Regions from separate parts of the Mesorhizobium sp. URHB0026 genome, predicted to be linked through region 2. Evidence: riboswitches for the same ligand, from Rfam matches in the RefSeq annotation. Region 2 holds a riboswitch; each other region holds the start of a gene.
The links. A riboswitch is a leader RNA that binds a small molecule or an ion and turns the genes downstream of it on or off. The one in region 2 is predicted to bind cobalamin.
Positions count from the first base shown of each region.

Region 1: another riboswitch for cobalamin. It lies ahead of bluB (5,6-dimethylbenzimidazole synthase); the one in region 2 lies ahead of ACVWWD_RS24115 (CbtB domain-containing protein).
Region 3: another riboswitch for cobalamin. It lies ahead of ACVWWD_RS10110 (aromatic ring-hydroxylating oxygenase subunit alpha); the one in region 2 lies ahead of ACVWWD_RS24115 (CbtB domain-containing protein).

Region 1 covers NZ_JBSSCN010000001.1:3,235,703-3,243,641, forward strand. The annotation lists gene ribB (3,4-dihydroxy-2-butanone-4-phosphate synthase) at 1-227, shown strand, start outside; gene ACVWWD_RS15855 (MFS transporter) at 248-1,468, opposite strand; gene ACVWWD_RS15860 (TetR/AcrR family transcriptional regulator) at 1,589-2,197, shown strand; partial or broken gene ACVWWD_RS15865 (hypothetical protein) at 2,287-3,271, shown strand; partial or broken gene bluB (5,6-dimethylbenzimidazole synthase) at 3,388-4,062, opposite strand; cobalamin riboswitch at 4,066-4,247, opposite strand; gene ACVWWD_RS15875 (histone deacetylase family protein) at 4,426-5,352, shown strand; gene ACVWWD_RS15880 (exodeoxyribonuclease VII small subunit) at 5,356-5,607, shown strand; gene ACVWWD_RS15885 (DUF2277 domain-containing protein) at 5,699-5,965, shown strand; gene ACVWWD_RS15890 (pirin family protein) at 6,005-6,925, shown strand; gene dxs (1-deoxy-D-xylulose-5-phosphate synthase) at 6,998-7,939, shown strand, end outside.
Region 2 covers NZ_JBSSCN010000001.1:4,889,998-4,897,936, reverse strand. The annotation lists gene ACVWWD_RS24130 (MFS transporter) at 1-1,098, shown strand, start outside; gene ACVWWD_RS24125 (SRPBCC family protein) at 1,239-1,829, opposite strand; gene ACVWWD_RS24120 (aromatic ring-hydroxylating oxygenase subunit alpha) at 1,819-2,406, opposite strand; cobalamin riboswitch at 2,548-2,746, shown strand; gene ACVWWD_RS24115 (CbtB domain-containing protein) at 2,783-2,962, shown strand; gene ACVWWD_RS24110 (CbtA family protein) at 2,978-3,781, shown strand; gene cobU (bifunctional adenosylcobinamide kinase/adenosylcobinamide-phosphate guanylyltransferase) at 3,774-4,289, shown strand; gene cobO (cob(I)yrinic acid a,c-diamide adenosyltransferase) at 4,291-4,899, shown strand; gene cbiB (adenosylcobinamide-phosphate synthase CbiB) at 4,896-5,870, opposite strand; gene cobD (threonine-phosphate decarboxylase CobD) at 5,869-6,915, shown strand; gene ACVWWD_RS24085 (tyrosine phosphatase family protein) at 6,912-7,421, shown strand; gene ACVWWD_RS24080 (creatininase family protein) at 7,422-7,939, opposite strand, start outside.
Region 3 covers NZ_JBSSCN010000001.1:1,987,927-1,995,865, forward strand. The annotation lists gene ACVWWD_RS10085 (glycosyltransferase family 2 protein) at 1-629, opposite strand, end outside; gene ACVWWD_RS10090 (glycosyltransferase family 2 protein) at 631-1,383, opposite strand; gene ACVWWD_RS10095 (serine kinase) at 1,380-2,426, opposite strand; gene ACVWWD_RS10100 (PqqD family peptide modification chaperone) at 2,459-2,890, opposite strand; gene ACVWWD_RS10105 (hybrid-cluster NAD(P)-dependent oxidoreductase) at 3,032-4,132, opposite strand; gene ACVWWD_RS10110 (aromatic ring-hydroxylating oxygenase subunit alpha) at 4,209-5,456, opposite strand; cobalamin riboswitch at 5,570-5,771, opposite strand; gene ACVWWD_RS10115 (DUF680 domain-containing protein) at 6,265-6,465, shown strand; gene ACVWWD_RS10120 (DUF680 domain-containing protein) at 6,534-6,740, shown strand; gene ACVWWD_RS10125 (DUF680 domain-containing protein) at 6,811-7,059, shown strand; gene ACVWWD_RS10130 (ABC transporter ATP-binding protein) at 7,138-7,939, opposite strand, start outside.

The sequences.
Region 1 (7,939 bases), 1.7 Mb from region 2:
GCTCGGTCGGCGTCGCCCATCAGGAGCGCAACCGGCCGGCGCCAGGCGACCGCGAGGACCATGAAGAGGCGCGCCGGCGCGAGAGCGAATGGCGCGAGATCGGTCTCGGGGCCCAGATCCTGAAGGACCTCGGCATTTCCTCGATCAATCTGATTGCCTCACGCGAACGCCACTATGTCGGCCTCGAGGGTTTTGGCATTCACATCGCCAAGACCGAGATCATCTGAGCTCGACAAACCCTGCCCTGTCATTCGGCCGGGATTGCCGCCTCGCATCCTTCCAACTCGCATTCGTGGGTGGCGAGGCTGCGCTGGCCGAGCAGCACAGTGATCAGTGCGATAGCACCTGACGTCACCGAAACCCAGAACCCGTTCTGGGCGCCGAATGCATCCACCACCGCGCCGGCGGCGAACGAACCCAGCGCCATGCCGATGCCGATGCCTGTCGTCACCCAGGTGATGCCTTCGGTCAGCATCGTTTCAGGAACATGCCGTTCGATCAGGCCGAAGGCGGTGATGAAGGTCGGCGAGATCGCCACGCCGCTGATGAAGACAGTCAGCGCGAGCGCTGGCACGGTGCTGGCGGTAAGCGGCAGCAGTGTGCCGAGCCCTACCAAGGCAACCGCCATGGCGAGCTGGCGCTGCAGCGGTGCTTTCAGGTTGAGCGCGCCGATGATGATGCCGAGCACGAAGGAGCCCAGCGCATAGACGCCGATGACGAGACTGGCAGTGCCCGGCTGGCCGAGTTCCTTGGTGATCGCCACCGTGCTCACCTCCGTCGTCGCGAAGGTCGCGCCGATGAAGATCATGGCGAAGGTGATGATTTGAACCGGCCCCAGACGGATTGCCGAGCCGCTGGAGCCATGGTCCACCGGCCGCACTTGCGGCTCGGTCGAACGCTGCAGGATGAAAGCTGTCGAGCCCAAGGCGAGGAACAGCGTGCTGACGAGCACGCCCGCTTCCGGGAACAGCGCGGCGCTGAGGCCCACCGACAGCGATGCGCCGGCGATATAGACCAGTTCGTCCGCCGCCGACTCGAAGGCGAAGGCGGTGTTCATCTCGGGCCGGCCCCGGAAAATCTCGGTCCAGCGCGCCCGCACCATGGCCGGCATGCTTGGCATTGCCGCGGCCAGCAGCGCCGACGCGAACAGCGTCCATACCGGCCAGTCCTGATTGGCCGATGCGATCAGGGCCGCGAAAGCGAGCACGGAGATAATGGTGGTGGGTACGACAACCCGTGTCTGGCCGAGGCGGTCGACCAACCTCGATATTTGCGGCGCCAGGAAGGCATTGGCCAAGGCGAAAGTCGCCGAAACCGCGCCCGCCAGCCAGTATTCGCCACGCGTCTGCGACAGCATCGCCACGATGCCGATTGGCGCCATGGCGATCGGCAGGCGCGCCATGAAGCCGGCGGCGGCAAAGCCCCTGGCTGCGGGAGCGCGAAAGATTTCCGAATAGGGGTTTTGCATGGCTCTGTTCCTCGACAAGGGGCGATTCCACAATTACATACGAGACGTATAAGTGTTAAATAGAGCATACGCCGCGTATGTCAATTGGCATACGACGCGTATGTAGATAAGGCCAGAAGCATGCATCGACCGCGCAAGGAGATGATTGCCGAGACACGCGCCAAGCTGATTGCCGCGGCGCGCCAGGCTTTCGGCACCATCGGCTATGCCGAAGCGTCGATGGATGATTTCACCGCGTCGGCCGGGCTGACGCGCGGCGCCCTCTATCATCACTTCGGCGACAAGAAGGGGCTGCTTGAGGCGGTTATGGCCGAAATCGACGCGGAGATGGCGGCCCGGGTGAATGAGGTCGCGTCGCGGGCGCCGACCCGCTGGCAGCATTTCGTCGACGAATGCACCACCTATATCGAAATGGCGCTGGAGCCGGAAATCCAGCGCATCATGTTCCGGGATGGTCCGGCTGTGCTGGGCGATCCGGCACAGTGGTCGAATGCCAACGCCTGCGTCGGTTCAATGACCGATCATCTGACCGCGCTGCAAGGGGAGGGGGTGGTCGTCCCCGGCGTCGATCCGGAGTCGGCAGCGCGGCTGATCAATGGGGCGAGCAGCCAGGCTGCGCAGCGGATCGCCAATTCGCCAGATCCCGAAGGGACCTCGAAAATGGTGGTGGCCGCGTTCAAGCAATTGCTCGAAGGCCTGCTGAAAAAACCGGAAGCGCTTTCAAGATGAACCTCCATGGCAGTCCCGCCACCACCTGCAATTGACAATAGCCGGTTTGAGCGCATCCTCGGCAGCCATCTCTGAGGGGAGATTCGGGCATGTGGGATTTCGATATCGGCAGGTCGGTGTCCATCATGATGCGGACCTGGCCTTTCATTGTCTTTCGCATGATCGTCTATTTCGGCATCACGCTGGCCTACATCATGGCAACCGGCACCGGCGCATCCGTCGGCTATGGCGTCGGCCATATTTCCACCGATCCCGACGGACCATTGTCTTTTGCGATGTGGGGCGGCGTGGTCGGTTTCGGCATCGTCTCGATCGCCGTCTACTGGATCCGCGAATACATCCTCTACGTCGTCAAAGCGGGCCATATAGCCGTCATGGTGCATCTGATCGACGGCCATGATGTTCCCGACGGCCAGAACCAGATCGCCTACGCAAAAGAGATCGTGACCGAGCGTTTTGCCGAGGCCAACATCCTTTTCGTTGTCGACCAATTGGTCAAGGGCGCCATCCGCGCCATCACCGGCCTGCTCGGCGGCATCGCGGCCTTCCTGCCTATTCCTGGCCTGAGCGGACTGGTTTCCGTTCCTCAACACTGTGATTCGCCTGTCGCTGACCTATGTCGACGAGATCATTCTTGGCTACAACATCCGCATCAATTCGTCCTCGCCGTTCGAAACCGCGCGCCAAGGCGTCGTGCTCTACGCCCAGAACGGTAAGACCATGGTCAAGAACGCCGTCTGGCTGGCGGTCATCATGTGGGCCGTGTCGTTCGTGATTTTCCTGCTGATGCTCGCTCCGGCAGCCGCTATTCTTTACATCATGCCCGGGCAGCTCGCCGGCTGGGCTTTCGTGCTGGCAATCGTCTTTGCCTGGGCTTTCAAGGCGGCCTTCATCGAGCCCTTCGCCATTGCCTGCCTGATGCAGGTCTATTTCAAGACCATCGAGGGTCAGGTCCCCGATGCCGCCTGGGACGCCAGGCTGGCCGAAGCTTCGTCGAAGTTCAGGGAACTCAAGGACAAGGCGCTCTCCACTTTCGGCGGTTCGCGCTGGGGCACGGCCGGCGCGACGAGCTGATCGGCCGGGCTCGCGGGCGCACCGGCGACGGTGCCGAGGCGCGCCACTGCTGATTTGAGCGGCGCTTCGCCTTGCCCGCGAAAAGTCTCGCTCATGATCAGCTCGGGCAGCGGCAGCCGCCGGCCCCAGCCATGCGTTTCGAGGTCCGGCTTCGGTGCGAACTCGGAAACGCGGCCGACGCAGAGATAGGCGATCGGCGTCACGTGATCGGGAATCGCCAGCAGGCTTTTCAGCGCTTGCGCCTCGATGATGCTGACCCAGCCGACCCCAACGCCCTCGGCACGCGCGGCCAGCCAGAAATTCTGCACCGCGCAGACCGTGCTGTAGAGATCCATCTCCGGATTGTGCCACCGCCCCAACGGCGAGCCTTTCGAGCGCTCGCGGTCGCAGGTGATGCAGATGTTTAGCGCGCTTTCGCAAATGCCTTCGAGCTTGAGCTTGCGGTAGAGCGCCTGCCGTTCTGCCTCGATTTCAGGCAGTTCCCGTTCTCGCGCGGCCAGGAACAGGTCGCGCACCTCCGCCCGCCGCGCGGCATCGCGGATGACGATGAAGTTCCAGGGTTGCATGAAGCCGACCGATGGCGCGTGGTGGGCGGCAAGCAGCAGCCGCGCCAGCACCTCGTCGTCGATCGCCTCCGATGTAAAATGGCTGCGGACGTCGCGCCGCGTAAACATGGCACGGTAAACCGCGTCGCGCGCACTCTGGTCAAATCCATCGCCCATTTGAGCGGTCATGGCTTCCCGCATCGCTTGTCCCCTTGCGATTGCAATCGATGCCATCCGCCTGACCATGCGGATGACGATGCCTGCCAGGCCGGTCTTCTGGCTCGGGATCAACCCGCGTCCGGTGCCTTCCCGTCATCGACAGTGGCATCTACCGGCGCGGTCCCCCTCACAGCGTTGGGCACGCCACGGAGTTCAACCGTGTTCCCGATTCTCCTGCCAGGGCATTTGTAGCCAAGTGGAAACACTTGGCGTCGCGGAATGCGGCTAAAACAAACAGACCGGCAGGCACCAGGCAGTAGCGGCAGTCTTACTCCGAAGGGCCGACGACGCCAATGCCCGCAGCGACATGAATGGACGCAGGTTCGATTTTCCCCAGCGATCAAGCCGCAACGCATGGCCATCACGGCGCCGGGGCACTAGATAGGGGGCATGGCCACCCGTCTTTACACGCACCCGATCTTTCTCGAACACATCACCCCGCCCGGTCACCCCGAGCGGCCCGACCGCCTGCGCGCCATCGAGCGCGTGCTCGACGACGAAGCTTTTGCCGCGCTTGACCGCGTCGAGGCACCGCAGGGCGACGAAGCGACCATCCTCTACGCGCATCCCGCCGATTTCGTCGCGCGTGTCCGCGCCGCCATCCCCGACGAAGGCATTGCCCGCATCGACGCAGACACCACCGCCAGCCCGAAAAGCTGGCAGGCGGTGATTACGGCGATCGGTGCCGCCAATGCCGCCGTCGACGACGTCTTTGCGGGCCGCGCCGACAACGTCTTTGTCGCCGCCCGTCCGCCCGGCCACCATGCCGAAAAGACCACTGCCATGGGCTTCTGCTTCTTCAACACGGCGGCAATCGCGGCCCGCTACGCGCAGAAGAAGCACGGCGCCGAGCGCGTCGCCGTCGTCGACTGGGACGTGCATCACGGCAATGGCACGCAGGATATTTTTTGGGACGATCCCTCGGTGCTTTATTGCTCGACGCACCAGATGCCGCTTTATCCCGGCACGGGCGCGAAGAGCGAGACCGGCGCCGGCAACATCGTCAATGCGCCGCTGGCGCCTCGGACCGGCAGCGAGGTGTTTCGTGATGCGTTCCTGTCGCGCGTGCTGCCGGCACTCGACAATTTCGCGCCGGATCTGATTGTCATTTCGGCCGGCTTCGACGCGCACCATCGCGACCCGCTGGCGGAAATCAATCTGACCGAGGACGATTTCGACTGGGCGACCGGCCAGCTGATGCAGCGCGCCGCAATCCACGGCGGCAACCGGCTCGTCAGCCTGCTCGAGGGCGGCTACGATCTGCAGGGATTGGCATTTTCGGTCGCCGCCCATGTCGGGCGACTGATGAAAGGATGAATGATGACCGGTGAGATCAACGAAGACGTCAAGGCGATGAGCTTTGAACAGGCACTCGACGCACTGGAGAAGATCGTCGATGATCTGGAGCGGGGCGACGTGCCGCTCGACCAGTCTATCCGGATTTACGAGCGGGGCGAGGCGCTGAAGGTCCATTGCGACCGGCTGCTGAAGGCCGCCGAGGACAAGGTCGAGAAGATCAGGCTGTCGCGCGACGGCAAGCCGGTTGGAACCGAGCCGCTCGACGCGGACTGAGTCCGGAGCAGCCTTACCGATTTTTGGACACGATCATCATTGAGGATACAGTTCGTCCCGATTGAAACGGACAAGAGGAGATACGGAAGCGATGTGCAGAAACATCAAGACCCTGTTCAATTTTGATCCGCCGGCAACTAACGACGAAGTCCGTGACGCGGCACTGCAGTTTGTCCGCAAGCTGAGCGGCACGACGCGGCCTTCTGCCAAGAACCAGCATGCGTTCGATCATGCGGTCGAAGCCATCGCCGCATCCGCACGCGAATTGCTCGATTCCCTCGAAACCCACCAGCATCCGCGCAATCGCGAAGAGGTGGCGGCCAAATTAAAAGCAAAAGCGGCGATCCGGTTCGCCTGATATGCCCACGCGCCCGCTGACCGCTGACGAGGAGAGTTCATGAGCTTCTTCCCCGGCAAAGACCCTGAGGCCGGCGATGCCTTCGCCAGCGACCAGATCGAGCTGATGGTCATCCCCAACGCCAAGGACATTGGCGGTTTCGAAGTGCGTCGCGCCTTGCCGACCGCTAAGAGGCGCCTGGTCGGGCCGTTCATCTTCTTCGATCGAATGGGTCCCGCGATCATGCGCGCCGGCCAGGCGCTCGATGTCCGTCCGCACCCGCATATCGGCCTGTCGACCGTGACCTATCTGTTCGACGGCAAGATCAGGCATCGCGATTCGCTGGGCACCGAGATGGTCATCGAGCCCGGCGACGTGAACCTGATGACGGCTGGTCGCGGCATCGTCCACTCCGAGCGCACGCCGCAGGAATTGCGCGGCGCGCCGATGTCGATCTCCGGCCTGCAGACCTGGTTGGCTCTGCCGGACGGCAAGGAAGAGGTGGCACCGGTGTTCGAGAACACCGCGGCGCTGCGGCTTCCCGAAATCGACGCCGAAGGCGTCAGCGGCCGCGTCGTCATCGGTGAGTTCCAGGGCTTGCGGTCTCCGGTGCGGGCCGATACCGAAACACTCTATGCAGATTTGCGGGTGGCGCCCGGCGCCAGCGTCAAAATCCCGGCCGATGCCGAGGAGCGCGCCATCTACACGCTGGAGGGCGAGGTCTCGATTTCGAGTGATGTCTTTCCGGCGGAACGGCTGCTGGTGTTCCGGCCCGGCGACGAGATCGTCATATCGTCATCGACCGGGGCGCATTTCATGCTGTTCGGCGGCGCCTCGCTTGGCTCAAAGCGCTACATCTGGTGGAATTTCGTTTCCTCGTCCAAGGAGCGCATCGAGCAGGCCAAGCAGGAATGGAAGACCGGCCGCTTCGATATCGTTCCTGGTGATGAGAAAGAATTCATCCCGCTGCCGGAAGGTTGAGCGGATCGAAGGGTTGAGCGTCCGCGTCAGCGACACGCATTTACTTTCGCCTGCCGGCGGCCTATCCCGCAGATGAACAGAAAGTCTGGGCCCAACGTGAACGCAACGCCGCATACGCCGCTTCTCGATAGGGTTCGCGTCCCGGCCGATCTGCGCAGGCTGGCCGAGAGCGACTTGCCACAACTGGCATTTGAGCTTCGCGCCGAACTGGTCGATGCCGTTTCCCGCACCGGCGGCCATCTCGGTGCCGGCCTTGGCGTGGTCGAACTGACGGTGGCACTGCATTATGTCTTCAACACACCCGATGACCGGCTGATCTGGGATGTCGGCCACCAGGCCTATCCGCACAAGATCCTGACCGGCCGTCGCGACCGCATCCGCACCTTGCGCCAGGAAGGCGGTTTGTCGGGCTTCACCCGCCGAGCCGAGAGCGAATATGACCCGTTCGGCGCCGCCCATTCCTCGACATCGATATCGGCCGGCCTCGGTATGGCCGCCGCCCGCGACCTCTCAGGCGGCCGCAACAATGTCATTTCCGTCATCGGCGACGGCGCTATGTCGGCTGGCATGGCTTATGAGGCGATGAACAATGCCGGCGCGCTCGATGCGCGCCTCATCGTCATCCTCAACGACAATGATATGTCGATCGCCCCGCCAACCGGCGCCATGAGCGCCTATCTGGCGCGCCTGGCTTCCGGCAAGGCCTATGTCGGCCTGCGCGACTTCGGCAAGAAGCTGACCTCCTATCTCGGCAAGCGGGCCAATCGAGCCATCACCCGCGCGGTCGAGCATGCGCGCGGTTACGTCACCGGCGGCACCTTGTTCGAGGAACTCGGCTTCTATCACATCGGCCCGATTGACGGTCACAATCTGGAGCATCTCATCCCGGTCCTGAAAAATGTCCGTGACAACGGCAAGGGTCCGGTGCTGATCCATGTCGTCACCCAGAAGGGCAAGGGCTACGCGCCGGCGGAAGCGGCCGCCGACAAGTATCATGGCGTCAACAAATTCGAC
Region 2 (7,939 bases):
ATGGTGTCGAGCGTCATACCGATCCAGGCCTACGAGATTCTCCACAACGAGCAGATCGTCTCGATACTCTACACCGCCGTGTCCCTGCTCGGCCTGTCGGTGACCTTGTTCATGCCTATGCTGATCCGCCGCTTCGCGCGGCGCTGGGTCTACACGGCGGGCGCCTGCCTGCTCGCCATCGGCTCGCTGTTCTTCGTCACCCATACGCTCGCCGGGCAACTGGCCGGGATGCTGTGCCGGGTGATGGGCGCCAGCGCGCTGTCGATCACGCTCAACCTCTACATCATGGATCACATCCGCAAGACCGATTTCATGCAGGCCGAATCGCTGCGCATGGCCTGGTCGATGGTTGCCTGGACGGGCGGACCGACGCTCGGCATTTTTCTCTATACGCGCTTCGGCATTTATGCCGCGCATGGCGCGGTGGCGGTGTTCGCCATGGCCTTGCTGGCGCTGTTCTGGACCTATCGGCTGAGCGACAACCAGTCGATCCGCCCGGGCAAGACACGACCGGCCAATCCGCTCGCCAATATCGGCCGCTTCGTCGCGCAGCCGAGGCTCAGGCTGGCCTGGCTGATCGCCTTCGGCCGCTCCTGCTTCTGGACGACCTTCTTCGTCTATGGACCGCTCTTCATGGTCATCACCGGCGAGGGCGAATTGGCTGGCGGCCTGCTGGTCTCGGCCGGCAACGCGCTGCTGTTCATGGCGATCTTCTGGGGCAAGGCGGGAAAGCGCTTCGGCGGCCGCAGGACCATAACATTTGCCTATTTCGCCATGTCGGCGACGTTGCTGGCGGCCGGTGCCGTGGGCGTAACCGTGCCGCTGCTCACCGGCGCCTTCCTGCTGTGCGGCGCCTTCTTCACGATCGCGCTCGACGCGCTGGGTTCGACCGCCTTCATGCGCTCGGTGCGCTCTTATGAGCGCGCGCAGATGGCCGCGGTCTACCGCACCTATCTCGATTTCTCCGAACTGACGCCGCCGCTGGTCTATTCGGTGGTGCTGGCCTTTTTCGGTCTGGGATCGGTGTTCGTCACGCTCGCACTACTGGCCGCGTTTTGCGGCTTCGTGACCTGGCGATATCTGCCGAAGTCGCTGTAGGTATGTCGATATTCAGGTGATGCCGGCCTGCGAACGGCAGGTTTCCGCGCTTCCGGTAATCACGTCCCCGAAAGTACGTTCCGTTCCGATTCTCGACCTCCGCCCTTCTCGGCTTGGCCTGACCTGAATGTCGACAGACCTCATGTCACCGCGGCATGGCGCTCGCGCACCCAATCGTGGAAACGGTGCAGGTCGTACTCCTCGGGCATCAGCACGCCAGCTGTATGACGCATCGAGCGCAGCCCCTTCTGGTTGACCTCGCAGATCGCCGCGTCCTCCTCCAGCACCTGTGTGCCGAAGGCAACGATGTTGTCGATGTCGGTCTCGGCGAGCGCCTCGGGCGCGAACAGCCATTCTGCGGTCAATTCGGTCTGTTCGGGACCGAGCGGCGTAAGCCGCACAGTCCTGACATAGTCGACATGGCCGACGATGAACATCGACGGCAGGCTGGTGGCATAGGTCTGACCGGCGCTGCGCTCCGCCGGCGTCAAGCTCGGGAAGACCGGCCCGTGCGTCTGCCCATCACGCGACCATGTCTCAGCCCCGGCGCGCAGGCCGCCTGAAAATTCCGGCGCGTCATTGTCGGCGTGGCGGAGCCATTCGGGATCGTCATGCCGGCTCATCAGGCCGCGGCCATAGATCGGCACCAGCCGCGACAGGTCCTTGTGGACGCCCGGGCAGTGCAGGCACTCGTTGAAGTTTTCCCAAAAAATCTTCCAGTTACAGTTCATCACCTTGTGCAGCACATGGCCCGATACCAGCGTTTCCAGCGGCCAGTTGCCGAGATCGCCGGAGGCTGGGTCGAAGGAGGATTGCGCCGAGCCGGCGGCATCTTCCGCAAGATTGACGAAGACGAAGCCCCGCCACACCCGAGAGCGCGACGCGATAAAGCGGATGATCGGCCTTGTCGAAACCGTCAGGCAGCGATTTCGACGGCACGCGCACCAGATCGCCACGCAGCGAATAGGACCAGGCATGATACGGGCAGGTGATCAGCCGCGCCTTCAGCCGGCCCTCGCTTTCCTGGCAAAGCTGCGAGCCGCGATGCCGGCACGTGTTGTGGAAGGCACGCAACTCGCCGGTGTCGTCGCGCAGCACGAGGATTTCCTGCGTACCAACGCGGAAGGTGCGGAACGCCAAAGGCTGGGCAAGATCGGCCTCGCGGCAGACGAGCAGCCAGTCCCTGTACCAGATGGCGTCGAGATCGCGCTTATAGTTGTCCTGGTCCCAATAGGCCGATGAGGGCAGCGTCGGCTCGGTTCGAGTCAGGCCGTTATAGGGCTCGCGCTCGCTGGCATTGGGCTGCATGGCTGGCTTCCCGTGAGGGTGCCAGCCGACACCCGGCCATGAAGTTTGTCAATCGGGACGGGGTGAGGCAGCTTCGCCGATACGACGCTCCTGCGCTGGCGGCTGTCGGAATTTGGTTTGCCGGGCGCGGCGAATTTCCTTATAGTCGCCGATGTCGTCGGTTCCTTTTTGGAGCCAAGAGGGAATGCGGTGCGGGGAGGAATTCCTGCCCAATGCCGTGGCTGCCCCCGCAACTGTGTGCGGTAGTCCTCTCCATATGCCACTGAAGATTTTTCTTCGGGAAGGTGGGGAAGGGCGCTTATCCGCGAGCCAGGAGACCTGCCGGCGACAGGAAACTGACTTCGATGCCCTCGGGTGGAGGGCGAAAGGACAAGACATGACTACCGCTTCCGTCTCCCTCGGCGCCTCCGTCTCCTCGCAGTCCCGTTTCATGCAGCTCGCGCTCGCGGCGCTGCTCGGCATCTTCGTCGTCGGCTTTGTCGGCTTCTCGCATATAGATGCGGTCCACAATGCTGCCCACGACTATCGCCACTCGATGGCGTTTCCCTGCCACTAACGAGGATCCGACATCATGAATCTGTTTCGCAACGTCGTGTTCGTCGCGGCGATCGCGGGGCTTGTGGCCGGTGTCGTTCTCGCCTGCATGCAGGCCTATGCCACCGTGCCGCTGATCCTCAAGGCCGAAGTCTACGAAAAGGCCGGCGGCGGCCACCACCATGATCACGCGGCCGCACCAGCGGCGACCAATGACGCGATGAGCACGGTGGCGCCCGCTGGGAATGCCACGAGCTCTGCCGCGCCCGCGGGCACCGATGCCATGGCACCGGCGGAGGAAGACGAAGGCTGGGCGCCGGCCGACGGTTTCGAGCGTTTCGCCTTTAGCGTGGTTGCCAATATCGTCACCGGCATCGGCTTCGCGCTGGTCCTGGTCGCGGTTTCCGAGTTCTTCGGTGGCGTCGGCAACTGGCGCCAGGGCGTGTTCTGGGGCTTGGCCGGCTTTGCCGTGTTCACACTGGCACCGGGCCTCGGACTGCAGCCGGAACTGCCGGCAATGCCGGCGGCCGATCTTCTGCCGCGCCAGATCTGGTGGACGGCAACGGCGGCCGCGACCGCGATCGGCCTAGGCCTGATCGTGTTTCGCAGATCGTTGCCATTGACCATCCTCGCCGTCTTGCTGATCGTCGCGCCGCATGTCGTCGGCGCGCCGCAGCCCGACAGTTTCGAGACGCCGATCCCGGAAGGCCTGCACCATCAGTTCGTGGTGGCGGTGACGGTGACCAATCTGGTCTTCTGGCTGGTGCTGGGCGCGATCGTGGGCGTGGTGCGCCGGCGCTTCACCGCCACGGCGACCAGCATGCGCGACAGTTTTGCCTGATCGCGGCAGGCTGACCTTCATCATCGGTGGTGCGCGCTCCGGCAAGAGCGCGCACGCCGAAACCCTGGTGACGGCATTGGCCTCGCCATGGGCCTATATCGCCACGGCGCAAGCTTATGACAACGAGATGCGCGAGCGCATCGCGCTGCACCGCTGGCGGCGCGGTGAGGGCTGGTCGACCATCGATGCGCCACTCGACCTCGCCGAAGCGCTGGAGGCGTCGCCGGACGGTCAGCCGGTGCTTGTCGACTGTCTGACGCTGTGGCTGACCAATCACATGCTGGCCGATCACGACGTCGATGCCGCGTGCCGACGGCTGGCGGACGTGCTGTCTCGGCCGCGCGGACCGTGGTTCGTGGTGACGAACGAGGTCGGGCAGGGCATCGTGCCCGACAACGCGTTGGCGCGCCGGTTTCGCGATGACGCCGGCCGACTTAACCAGCGGGTCGCGGCAGTGGCCGACACGGTGCTGCTCATGGTGGCGGGGCTCCCGCTCAAGGTGAAGTGAAATGACCGACGACAAGGATGAAGAACGCCATCGCGCCAAGATGGCCAAGCGCAAGGCGGTGCAGGACGCCGAGGTTGCGGGCAAGACGATCGAGAAGGGATTGCTGATCGTCAACACCGGTCCCGGCAAGGGCAAGACCACGGCCGCCTTCGGTCTCGCGCTGCGCATGCTCGGCTACGGCAAGCGCGTCGGCGTCGTTCAGTTCATCAAGGGCAAATGGCACACCGGCGAGAAGGACGCCTTTGCCGCCTTTGGCGACCGCGTCGTCTGGCATGCAATGGGCGAGGGTTTCACCTGGGAGACCCAGGACCTGAAGCGCGACATCGCGGCCGCCGAGGCCGCCTGGGCCAAGGCCCTGGAATTGATCGACGATCCCTCGATCAGCCTTGTCGTGCTCGACGAGCTCAACATCGCGTTACGCTACGATTATCTCGCTCTCGACAAGGTAGTTGCGGCGCTCAAGGGCCGGCGCGAGGGTCTGCATGTCGTCGTCACCGGCCGCAACGCCAAGCCGGGGCTGGTAGAGGCTGCCGATCTGGTCACCGAGATGGGCGTGACCAAGCATCATTTCTCGGCGGGCGTGAAGGCGCAGCAAGGCATCGAGTTCTAAAAAACCAGAACAGCGATCAGCGCGACTAGGCCGAACAAGCCGATCAGCAGGTAGTCCGCGACCCGGTAAAGCTTGAGCGCCCGCCTGATGTCGCCGCTGTCGACATCGCGGCGGCCGCCTTCGCCCATGAAGATGTCGTCGACCATGATACCGCCATAGCTGCGTGGTCCGGCGAGCGCCAGCCCAAGCGCACCGGCCATGCCCGCTTCCGGCCAGCCAGCATTGGGCGAGCGGTGTTTTTTCGCGTCACGCCGCACCGTCTGCCAGGCACCGCGGGGGTCGGCGCCCTCGACCAGGAGGGAAGCGAGCACGATCAGCAGCGCCGTCAGCCGCGATGCCGGCAGGTTGATCCAGTCGTCGAAGCGCGCCGCCGCCCAGCCGAAGGCCTCATGGCGCGGAGTCCGGTGGCCGATCATCGAATCGGCGGTGTTGGCCGCCTTGTAGGCAGCGCCGCCGGCGAGCCCTCCGACCCCGGTCCAGAAGGCGGGGGCGACGATGCCGTCGGAAAAATTTTCCGCTAGGCTCTCGATCGCCGCGCGGCAGACGCCGGCGCGGTCGAGCGTCTCGGGATCACGGCCGACGATCCGCGAAACGGCGGCCCGGCCCATGTCGAGGCCTCCGCTGTCGAGCGCGTCGGCGACGGCTTCGACATGTTCGTAAAGGCTTTTCTGCGACAGGAGCGATGTCGCCAGAAAGACGGCAATGATCCACCCCAGGGGGACAAACCAGAGCAGAACAAGCTGCACGCAAAGGCCTGCTATCGCCGGCACCAGCACGATGAACAGAAGCGCCTGGACACCACGTTGACGACGCAGCGCGTCGGGATCAGTGGCGCGGTTGAGCCGCAAGTCGAGAAAGGATATCAGCCTGCCGAACCATGTCACCGGATGGCCGATGGCGCGAAACAGCCAGTCGGGATAACCAAGGGCGAATTCGACAATTAATGACAGGAAAGCGATCAGGACTGACATGAAGCTTCTTGAAGGAGCGGTGGACCATGGTGGAAGTCTTGGCCGGGCAAGGGCGCTTTTCCCCAATGCCGTGCTGCCTTTCGTCGACCTCTCGACCGGTATCAATCCGCACTCCTACCCGCTTTTCGACCTGCCCGCCACCTCGCTGTGGCGATTGCCAGAGGCCGCGCGTGGGCGCGAATTGATAGAGATTGCGGCCAACATCTATGGCGCGCCTTCCCCAGCAAGCGTGGTGGCGGCCCCTGGTACGCAGATCCTGTTGCCGCGCGTCGCCTCGCTGGTGAGGCCCGGCAAGGCAATGGTGCTTGGGCCGACCTATGCCGAACACGCCCGGGCGGCGGCGATTGCCGGGCACGACGTGGTCGAGGCCAGCGATTTCGCGACGTTGGCGGAAGCGGACCTCGCCATCATCGTCAATCCGAACAATCCGGATGGGCGCATCATCGAGCGCGACCGGTTGCTGGTGCTGGCCGCCGGACTTCGCGCCAAGGGCGGGCTGCTGGTCGTCGACGAGGCGTTCATGGATGTGGGCCCACGCGAGCACGGCCTCGCCGGCGATGTCGGCCAGGGCGGCATCGTCGTGCTGCGTTCCTTCGGCAAGTTCTTTGGTCTGGCCGGCCTGCGGCTCGGGTTCGCGCTTGCCGACACGCCGACCGCTGAACGGCTGGACATGCAGTTCGGGCCATGGGCTGTCGCAGGACCGGCCCTGGAATACGGCATCCGCGCGCTCGCCGATCTCGACTGGCAGGATGCGATGCGGGCCTCGCTGGCGGAAGCGACGGGGCGGCTCGACGCGCTGTTTAGCCGTTTCGGCGTTCCCGTCGCGGGGGGCACCACGCTGTTCCGCTATCTCAGCCTGCCCGATGCCAGCGGCCTGTTTTCCGGGCTTGGCCAGAGCGGTATCCTGCTGCGGCATTTCTCCGAACGGCCGCATGCCCTGCGCGCCGGCCTGCCGGGGAGCGAGGAGGAATGGCGCAGGCTCGAATCCGCCCTTGCCGATTGGGCGTCGCGGCGCGAGGATCGGTCGAAAGGTTTCAAACAATGATCCATGTCTGCTCGCTGGCGAAGATCGAGGAAGTGGTGGCCAGGACCGGCGCCGACCGCATGCTGTCGCTGCTCGCCGCCGGAACGGACGTAATCCGACCGGCCTCGATCGCTCGGGAAAACCATCTGCACCTGGTCATGCACGACATCGCCGTGGCGCAGGACGGCATGACCATGCCGGGCGAGGAGCATGTCCGTAACCTGCTCGATTTCGCACGCCGCTGGGACCGGGCGAGACCAATGCTGGTGCACTGCTATGCCGGCATCAGCCGTTCGACCGCCTCGGCCTATATCATCGCCGCGGCTTTGGCGCCGAAACGCAACGAGGTGGAACTGGCGCAGACGCTGCGAGCGCTGTCGCCTTCGGCGACCCCCAATCCGCGGCTGATCGCGGTGGCCGACGCGCTGCTCGAGCGCAACGGCCGCATGATCGAGGCGATCGAATCGATTGGGCGCGGCGCCGACGCCTTTGAAGGCACGCCGTTCGCGCTCAAGATCGACGGTTAGCTATTTCAGCCACTCCGCGAGCTTGGCCTTGCGCACATCGCGCACCAGGTTGATGAACCCGTCAGCCTGATATTCCGAGGTCAGCCGGCCTTTCTCGGCTGTCGCGATGCTGGCGTCACCGACCACGCCGTTCGGGTTGAGATCGCTGGCGATCCAGGCGAAGGCGTGGGTGCCTGTCTGGCGCAACAGCGAGAATTCCTGCTCGGCCTTGGCGACATTGGAAACGAAATTGTCGGCCTTGCCCATGTCGACGAGATCGGGCCGGAAATGCAGCATCAGCGACGTCTCGACATCGCCGCCATGAATGCCATGACGATCCTCGAGTTCGGTGTACATGCCGGCCGGGCGGCCAAAGCGCTGCCAACTGGTCTTCACCGCCAGCATCTTTTCGCGCACGCGCAATTCCCGCGTGACGATGCCCATGATCTCCTCATTGCCGCCATGCGAATTGACGACGATGAGCTTGCGCACGCCGGCGCGCGCGATCGAGACGCCAAGCTCGGTCCAAGCGTCGACCA
Region 3 (7,939 bases), 2.9 Mb from region 2:
GCCACTTCGAGATAGCCGCGGTCGCGCGCCGCATCGCGCCCGTAGGACAGGCTGCCGGGCCTGATGCGACGCAGCGCCAGCACCTCTTCCACCATGTCGAGGGCAAGGCCCGCCTCGCGTGCCCGCGCGATCCAGTCGATCATTTCGCCGCGGCCGCCCGGCGGATCGACGACTGGTCCGACGGTCTCGGCGACCTCGCGCCGGATCAGCATCGTGGTGCGGGACCAACCGGGTACGATCGCGTCCTCGGGAGCATCGGGCCGGTCATTGCGGAAGTTTCGCAAATGACAGAAGACGCCCGACGTTCCGGGATGTCTTTCGAGATGCGCGAGCTGTGTTTCGACCTTGCTCGGCAGCCACAGATCGTCGGCATCGAGCGTCGCAATGAGCGGCGTCGACAAGGCGGCGATGCCCCTGGTCGTGGCGCTGCCAGGTCCGGCATTTGCCTGGCGCAGCAATTGCAGCGGCAGGTCCGTTCCGCCGATCGCCGCCGCGAGATCGTCGTTGGATCCATCGTCGACGATGACCACCAGCTCGGGCCGCACTGTCTGCGCCGCGACCGATCGCAGCGTCTCGGCGATGGTGCCGCTGGCGTTGAAGGCCGGTATGACGACGCCATAGTTCCGCATGCTACATGAAGCGCCAGTTGGCGAGTTCTTTTACATCGAATATGCCTTCGATCCCGCGCAGTGAAGGGTCGGCCTTGCGCCGTTTCATCGATTTGTGGATGGCCCGCAAGAATTCCCGAAGGGATGTGTCGACTTGCTTCGTCATGTTGCCGGGATGACGTCGGTAGTAAAGCGATACGGTATCCGGCAGGACGAATCTGGGGCCGCTTTCAAAGGTGCGCAGCAAGTAGTCGGTGTCTTCGGCCTGGCCGAAGGCCTCGTCGAAGCCGCCGATCCGTTCAATGAGCTTACGCGAGAAAATGCCCGACGACAGATGAATTCCCCGCACGGTCATGCAATGGCTGCCGGGGCAGGGTTCCAGCAGATCGTCGTCGATGTGTTCGACCATCATCATCAGGGAATAGGTAAGCTCCAGAGCGGGGTCGGCGTCAAAGCATGCAATATCGGCCTTGAATCGTCCCGCGGGCGAGACATCGTCCGAATCGAGAAACGACACGAGCTCGGTTTCCGGCGTGAGCAGTCTGAGACCAGCGTTGCGGGCCCGCGTCACGCCCATGTTCTCTTGCCGGAAAAGGCGAATGCAGGCGTTCTCGGCCATCATCGAACGCACGGCCTCCGCCGACCCGTCGGTCGAGCCGTCGTCGATCACGATGATGTCGAGATCGGCGGCATCGTGCTGCCGCACGAGCGAGCGCAGCGCCGAGACGACATAGCGCTCGCGATTGTACACAGGCATGATCACGCTGAGCTTCACCGGGCGCCTCGTGTCAGGAAATCCTCGATTGTGCCAGCGATCTCTGCCGGGTCGGTGCCGAGGGACAATCGGAAGCACGGCAGGTGGCGCGCCAATTCGCTGAAGAAGCGAAAGCCGCTTTCGCGCTCGCCCGGCATCTGGGCGATGCCGGACGGCGCCAAGGCAATCATGGCATCCTTGCGCGACATCGGCATAATCGAACTTGCTCCGCCTCCGCTGATATGTGGCACCACCAGCGCGACGATGTCCAGCATGGTGGGCACCGGCCGAGGCGCGACATCATGAATATGGAACGTGTGCTTGCCTTGCCAGTTCAGCGGGCCTTGCGTCAGCCGCTGCCGCAGGCCCAGCCGAGCGAAACCTTCCGTGTCCTGCTTCAACGTCGAAAAAAGGGGGCGCGCGGTCACGCCGTCGGTGAGATCGATCAGCACATAGTCGTCGCCGACACTGTCGAGCCCGTTAAGCAGGCCGGCGACGACGGTGCCGGATTTCCCGGCCCCGCCCGAGCCGGCAAGCAGAATACCCTTGCCGTCGATGCCGAGCGTGCCGGCATGGGTCAGCCGCATGCCGCGCGCGGCATATTCCCAGTGCAGGAAGGCGCGCAGCGGTGCTCCAGGCTCCCAGGGCGGAAAGGCATCGGCCGAGGCCATCAGCTGCACGCCGACGCGGCGGTACGGATCGTAGACTTGCCAGAAATCCAGGTCGTGGAAATGGTGCCCGCGCAAACCGGCTTCGGCGAGCTGTTTGGCAAAACCGTGCTCGGTGAAATGGGCATCGCCCCAGTGCGCCGGCTCCGGGATGGCGTCAATGCCGGGATGCGCGATGAAGATGCGACCCGTGGACGGTGCCGGCTGATCATGCCCGGCCTCGACAAAAGCATGGCCCAATGCATCGGCAAGCACGCCGTGACCGAGATGCGCGGTCAGTTCAAGCCAGGGCAGGCGAACCTTTCGCATGGTCGGATAGCACGCGGCCGCGCCTTCAGCGGCGGCGATGAGATACCGGGCGTAATCCGGCAAGGTTTCGAGCGTGACGCGCGGCATCAATCGCCTTCCATCACGCTGCGGCCTCCCCGTCAGGAAGCCTGCTTGACCGCCGGCCAGCCGAGAGGTTCCTCGACCTCGTGGATGGGATCAACGACGATCAGGTCGGCGAGGTCGTCGTGAATGCTCACATTGAGCGGCTCGTTCGTGGCGGCAAGCTCGGCAGGCAAATCGCCCGGCAAAGGCCGCGCCGCCGCGTCCAAGCGCACCAGCAAACCCAATTCGAGCAATTGCGATATGAAGTGTTCGAGTTCGGCCTGGCCTATTGTCGAGCCGCCGGCGCTCAGTCCGACCAGGGCCTGGGCGTCCGCGCCGGATGAAAGCGCCTGCCACACCTTGCTGCCGGAATCGGAAAAGCCGAAATATTTGCCATTGGCAAGATTGAGCACCACGGCCTCGCCATCGAAAGATTCGAAAACGATATCCCGGCTCGCTACCGCATAGGCGTGGGAATCATGCGTCATTGTTGCCCCGTCCTGCATTTCCTGCCCGCCAGCAGGACCGCTTCCACCGACAACGCCTGTAAACTTTCAGGTCTTCCTTGGCAAGGTAACCTTTGCCGGCAACGCGGGACCATTTCCGGGATCAGTCGAAAGCGGGGCGGATCAAGCCTCGATTTCAAGCGGCGACAATGGCTTGGAACAACAGGCCAGGATGAAGCCATCATCGATCTCATGATCGAGGATGCCGCCATTGTGGCTCATCTCGACGCTGCCGGAGACTTTCTTCACCTTGCAAGTTCCGCACAGGCCGAATTCGCAGGCAGCCGGTATTCGCACGCCCGAGGCGCGCGCCGTCTGCAGCACGGTCTGGCCGGCGACACAATCGGCGTCGACATCCGAAAGCGCGAAGCGGATCGGCGTCGCGGCTTCGACGCAAATCGCCCCGCCGTCTTCAGCCGGCGAGGCAAACGGCGCCGGGATTTCCTCCACCGCCGGCGCGGCAAAGCTCTCCTGATGGTACTTTGCCATGTCGAACCCGGCGGCCTCCAGCATGCCGCGCACGGCGCGCATGAAGGGATCGGGGCCGCAGCAGAAGATTTCGCGTTCGCGGAAATCGGGCGCCAGGAGCGGCAGCCGGATGGCGTCGATGCGGCCCATATGGCCGTACCAGCCCTCGCGGCTCGACCGCTCCTCGATCATGAAGCCGAGCGACAGGCCCGGCATATGGCCGCCGAGTAGTTCGAGTTCCTTGCGAAAGATGATCTCTTCAGGGCGCCGCGCGCAATTGACGAATCCGACATCGGTCCATGGCGCGCAGTCGTTCAGCCAGCGCAGCATCGACATCATCGGCGTCACGCCCGAACCGGCCGAGATGAACAGGTATTTCGCCGCCGGGTGGCTGTGCAGCGAAAAGTCGCCGGCCGGTCCATAGGCCTTGACGTGCGAGCCGGGCGTCAGGTGATCGAACATCCAGCGTGTGCCGACGCTGCCCGCCTGCGCCTTCACCGTCACCGCGATCGAGAATGGTCGCGACGGCGATGATGACAGCGTGTAGGTGCGCATCAGCGGGCCGTCCGGTGTCGGCAATTCCAGCGTCACGAACTGGCCCGGCTTGTAGCGGAACCAGGTCTGGTTGTCCGAGCGGAAGGTGAAGGTCTTGACGTCGGGCGCCTCGTCGCTGACGCCGATCACTTCCAGCACCTGCAGCCTGTCGTTCCACGGCGCCATCTGGTCGAGATGGCGATAGAGGCCAAGATCAGTCATGGCGTTCATCCCTGCATACCTTTTCATTTTGCGCATGTCGTGATCCCAAAACGCTGCACGGTTTGGGCGAAATGCGCTAGGCGACACTGCGCAGAGCGGGCCGGCCGTCTTCGGAAAGCCGTGGGCCGATAAAGCGCGCGTACCAGTCGACGAACTGGATGACGCCGCCCTCGTGCAGCTCCGAATAGGGACCGGGCTCGTAGGCCGGCGACAGGATGCCGAAGGCGTTTTCCTCGACGATGCGGCGGTCCTGGTCGTTGGTCTCGGTCCAGACATGGGTGAGTTCGGGCAGATCGTAGTCAACGCCTTCCACCGCATCCTTGTGGACCAGCCATTTGGTCGTCACCGCTGTTTCCGTGGCGCTGACCGGCAGCACGCGGAACGTCACCGCATGATCCACGAGGATATGGTTCCAGGTTGTCGGGTAGTGATAGTGCATTAGCGTGCCGATCCGGTCGGCCGAGACGCTGTCGGACAGGTTCCTCTTCACCGCCCGCTTGCCGGTCATCGTGTAGCTCTGGGCATCGCGCAGCAGCGGCGCGCGGGTGGCGCGGTATTGTCCGGCCGGGTCGATCCGAAACTTGCTGGGCAGGCCAACAGCTTCGCACTTCGCCCAGTGGGCCAGCATCTCCGGGTCGTTGTCGGCGCCTTGCACGCCAGTCACGGTCGGCGCTTCCGGGAAGGTCTTGCACAGCTCAGGGTGGTTGCCCGCGCAATGGTAGCATTCGCGGTTGTTTTCCCAGACCAGCTTCCAGTTGCCCTTCTCGATGATCGTGCTCTCGAAGGCGATCTTGGCCTCGCTCAGCCGGTGCGGCTGGAGATAGGGCTCGATCATCGCCCGCATCGGCGCGAAGTCGGCGGGCTCCTTGGCCAGGCAGATGAAGACATAGCCGGCGACGCTTTCGCAGGCGACCGGCTTGAGCCCGAACTGGCTCTTGTCGAACCCATCGGCCATCTGGCGGGCGAACAGCAGCCGGCCGTCGAGTTCGTAGGTCCACTGGTGATAGGGACACACCAGCTTGGCGGCCATGCCCTTGTCGGTGTTGCAGACGCGGCTGCCGCGATGGCGGCAGGAATTGTGGAAGGCGTTGATCTTGCCCTGCTGATCGCGCACCAGCACGACCGGATAATCGCCGATCTGCACGGTGATGAAGCTGCCCGGCTTGGGCAACTCGCAATCATGGCCGATGAACAGCCAGTCGCGATACCAGATCAGCTCCATGTCCAGCTTGAAGTAGTCCGGGTCGGTATAGAAGGGCTGTTCCAGCGAAAGGCCCTGTCTGCGGCCGTTCAAAAGCCTCAGCATGTCGTTGCGCGCGTCCATGTCCTGTCCTCATTTTCAAGGACTGAACTGGTGGTGATGGAGGAAGGACTGGGCGCAAGCCGGCGAAAGCCGGACAACACCATCCGCCCCTTGACCGCCCACCGCGATCAGTCGAGTTCTAGCGATCTCGGGCTGGTTTCCGGGCTCTGGAGTTGTCCTGGCGGACCATCGCGACACCTTCCCAGGCTTTCGCCCAGTGGTCTCCCGTTGCGACTTGAACTCCACCACCGTTGCGGGGGCAGCGCCGGAATCTGACCGGCTTCCCAATTCTCCGCTCCGTCGTCACGCAGCGGCACCTGAGATGGCTTGATCTAATCACGACAGGGTTTGCGACATCGGCACGAAAGCGACATCGCATCCATGCGGCGCGACACGCATGCGGGATCGTCCCGGCATGATTGCCGCGGGGGGAATCGCCTCTTCTCGCCAGGCGCGCGCGGGCACCGTTTTCGACCCTCAGCCGGCCGGAAAAGGGTTAACGGTTTCGAAAAGTGACTATTAGCACAGTCTAAAATCGAACCGAACGGTTCGTTTCTGTTGACGGTGCGTGCAGGACAGTGTGAACGCCCAGCCCTCCGACACAGTTGGTGATCGGGTCGTCATCTTAGTCAACTACTTGATACCGAACAGAAAAATGAGACATGTAGAAGGCGTTGGTACAATTTCAAGTAGCAGAGTCATGGTCCACGCTGAACAACTTCGTGATTGGAAACGGCAAGGGGGCTCTCCCACATCGGGGCGGTCCGAACGACGCGATTCAATCCAAGACACGCCGCTAGACGGACGGGAAAAATACTGGAGTACAAAAATGAAAAAGATCATTCTCACTGCCGCCGCCCTTCTGGCGATTTCCGGCAGCGCCTTCGCTAGTAGCGACCATTATGGTTCGAACGCCGCGACCCCCGCGGCCACTGTCGACAGCTCCTACACCGCTTCGACCAAGAAGTCGGAGCCGGCTGCCCAGACGCCTGTGACGGGCGCCGACCACAACCTCTTCGGCAACAATTAATAATCATCTCCGGCACGCGGCGGGTGAACCTGCCGCGCCGGTGGACCCTACAATTCAGGAGTATTAAAATGAACAAGATCCTCTTTGCTGCCGCCGCCGTTCTGGCTCTCTCAGGCAGCGCTTTCGCCGGCAGCGACAACTATGGCTCCAACGGCGCCAACCAGGCTGCTGCTGCCTCCACCGACAATCCAAACACCGCGTCGATCGGCAAGTCGGCTCCGGCCACCTCGGCGCCTGTCCAGCAGGGCAGCGACCGCAACCTCTTCGGCCATTAATGGCCTCCCACGGCCGGTGGGCTTTTGCCCGCCGGTCCGCGGGACTTCCAAAATTCAGGAGTTACCTAAAATGAACAAGATCCTCATTGCCGCCGCCGCCGTTCTGGCCCTCTCCGGCAGCGCCTTCGCCGGCAGCGACAATTATGGCTCCAACGGCGCCAACCAGCCCACTGCTTCGTCGACTGTCAATGTCGATACGTCGCATACGGGTGCGATCCGCAACAGCGATTCGCCGGTCTACAAGCTGCTGAATTCGTCTGGCGACGTGCAGAAGCCGGCCCATCAGGGTGCCGATCGCAATCTCTTCGGCAACAACTAACCAGCCTGTGCAGACAAAAAGAGCGGCGGGCCATGCCCGCCGCTGCTTTTGTTTTTTGCGTTACCGGAACGGCCGTCTTCAGGCCGCCTTTGCTTCCGCTTCGTGGAGGGCAAAGGAGCGACCCTCCGCATCGAAGATATGGAGGTCGCCGGCATTGGCGGTCAGCCGCAGCGTCGAGCCGCGCTTGACCTCGACATTGCCCGGCAGCTTGGTCACCAGCGGCAGGTCGGCCCGGCCAATATCGACATAGACCAGCTGGACCTCGCCAAGCTGTTCGAGATAATCGACGCTCCCCTCGAACAGATAATCCGCACCGCTGGCGATCGCGAGATCTTCCGGCCGTACGCCGAAGCTGACCGCCGCTCCCTTTGCCGAAGCAGGTGTCGCGATCGGCACCGTCGCCTTTCGGCCGCCGACATGGCTGACGATGGTCGGGTTGCCCGTCTTGTCGACCGTCGCCGGCAGGATGTTCATGGCCGGCGAGCCGATGAACTGGGCGACGAAGAGGTTGCCTGGGTTCTTGTAGAGTTCCATGGGCGTGCCGACCTGCTCGATGTGCCCGTCCTTCAGCACGACGATCCGGTCGGCCAGCGTCATCGCCTCGACTTGGTCGTGCGTGACGTAGATCATGGTCGTGTTGGGCATCGATTCCTTGAGCTTGGCGATCTCGATGCGGGTGGCGACGCGCAATGCGGCGTCAAGGTTCGACAGCGGTTCGTCGAACAGGAACACCTTCGGATTGCGCACGATGGCGCGGCCGATGGCGACGCGCTGCCGCTGGCCGCCCGACATCGCCTTGGGCAGACGGTCCAGATATTTGGTCAGCTGCAGGATCTCGGCAGCTTGCCGAACCCTTTTGTCGATCTCGGCCTTGCTTTCC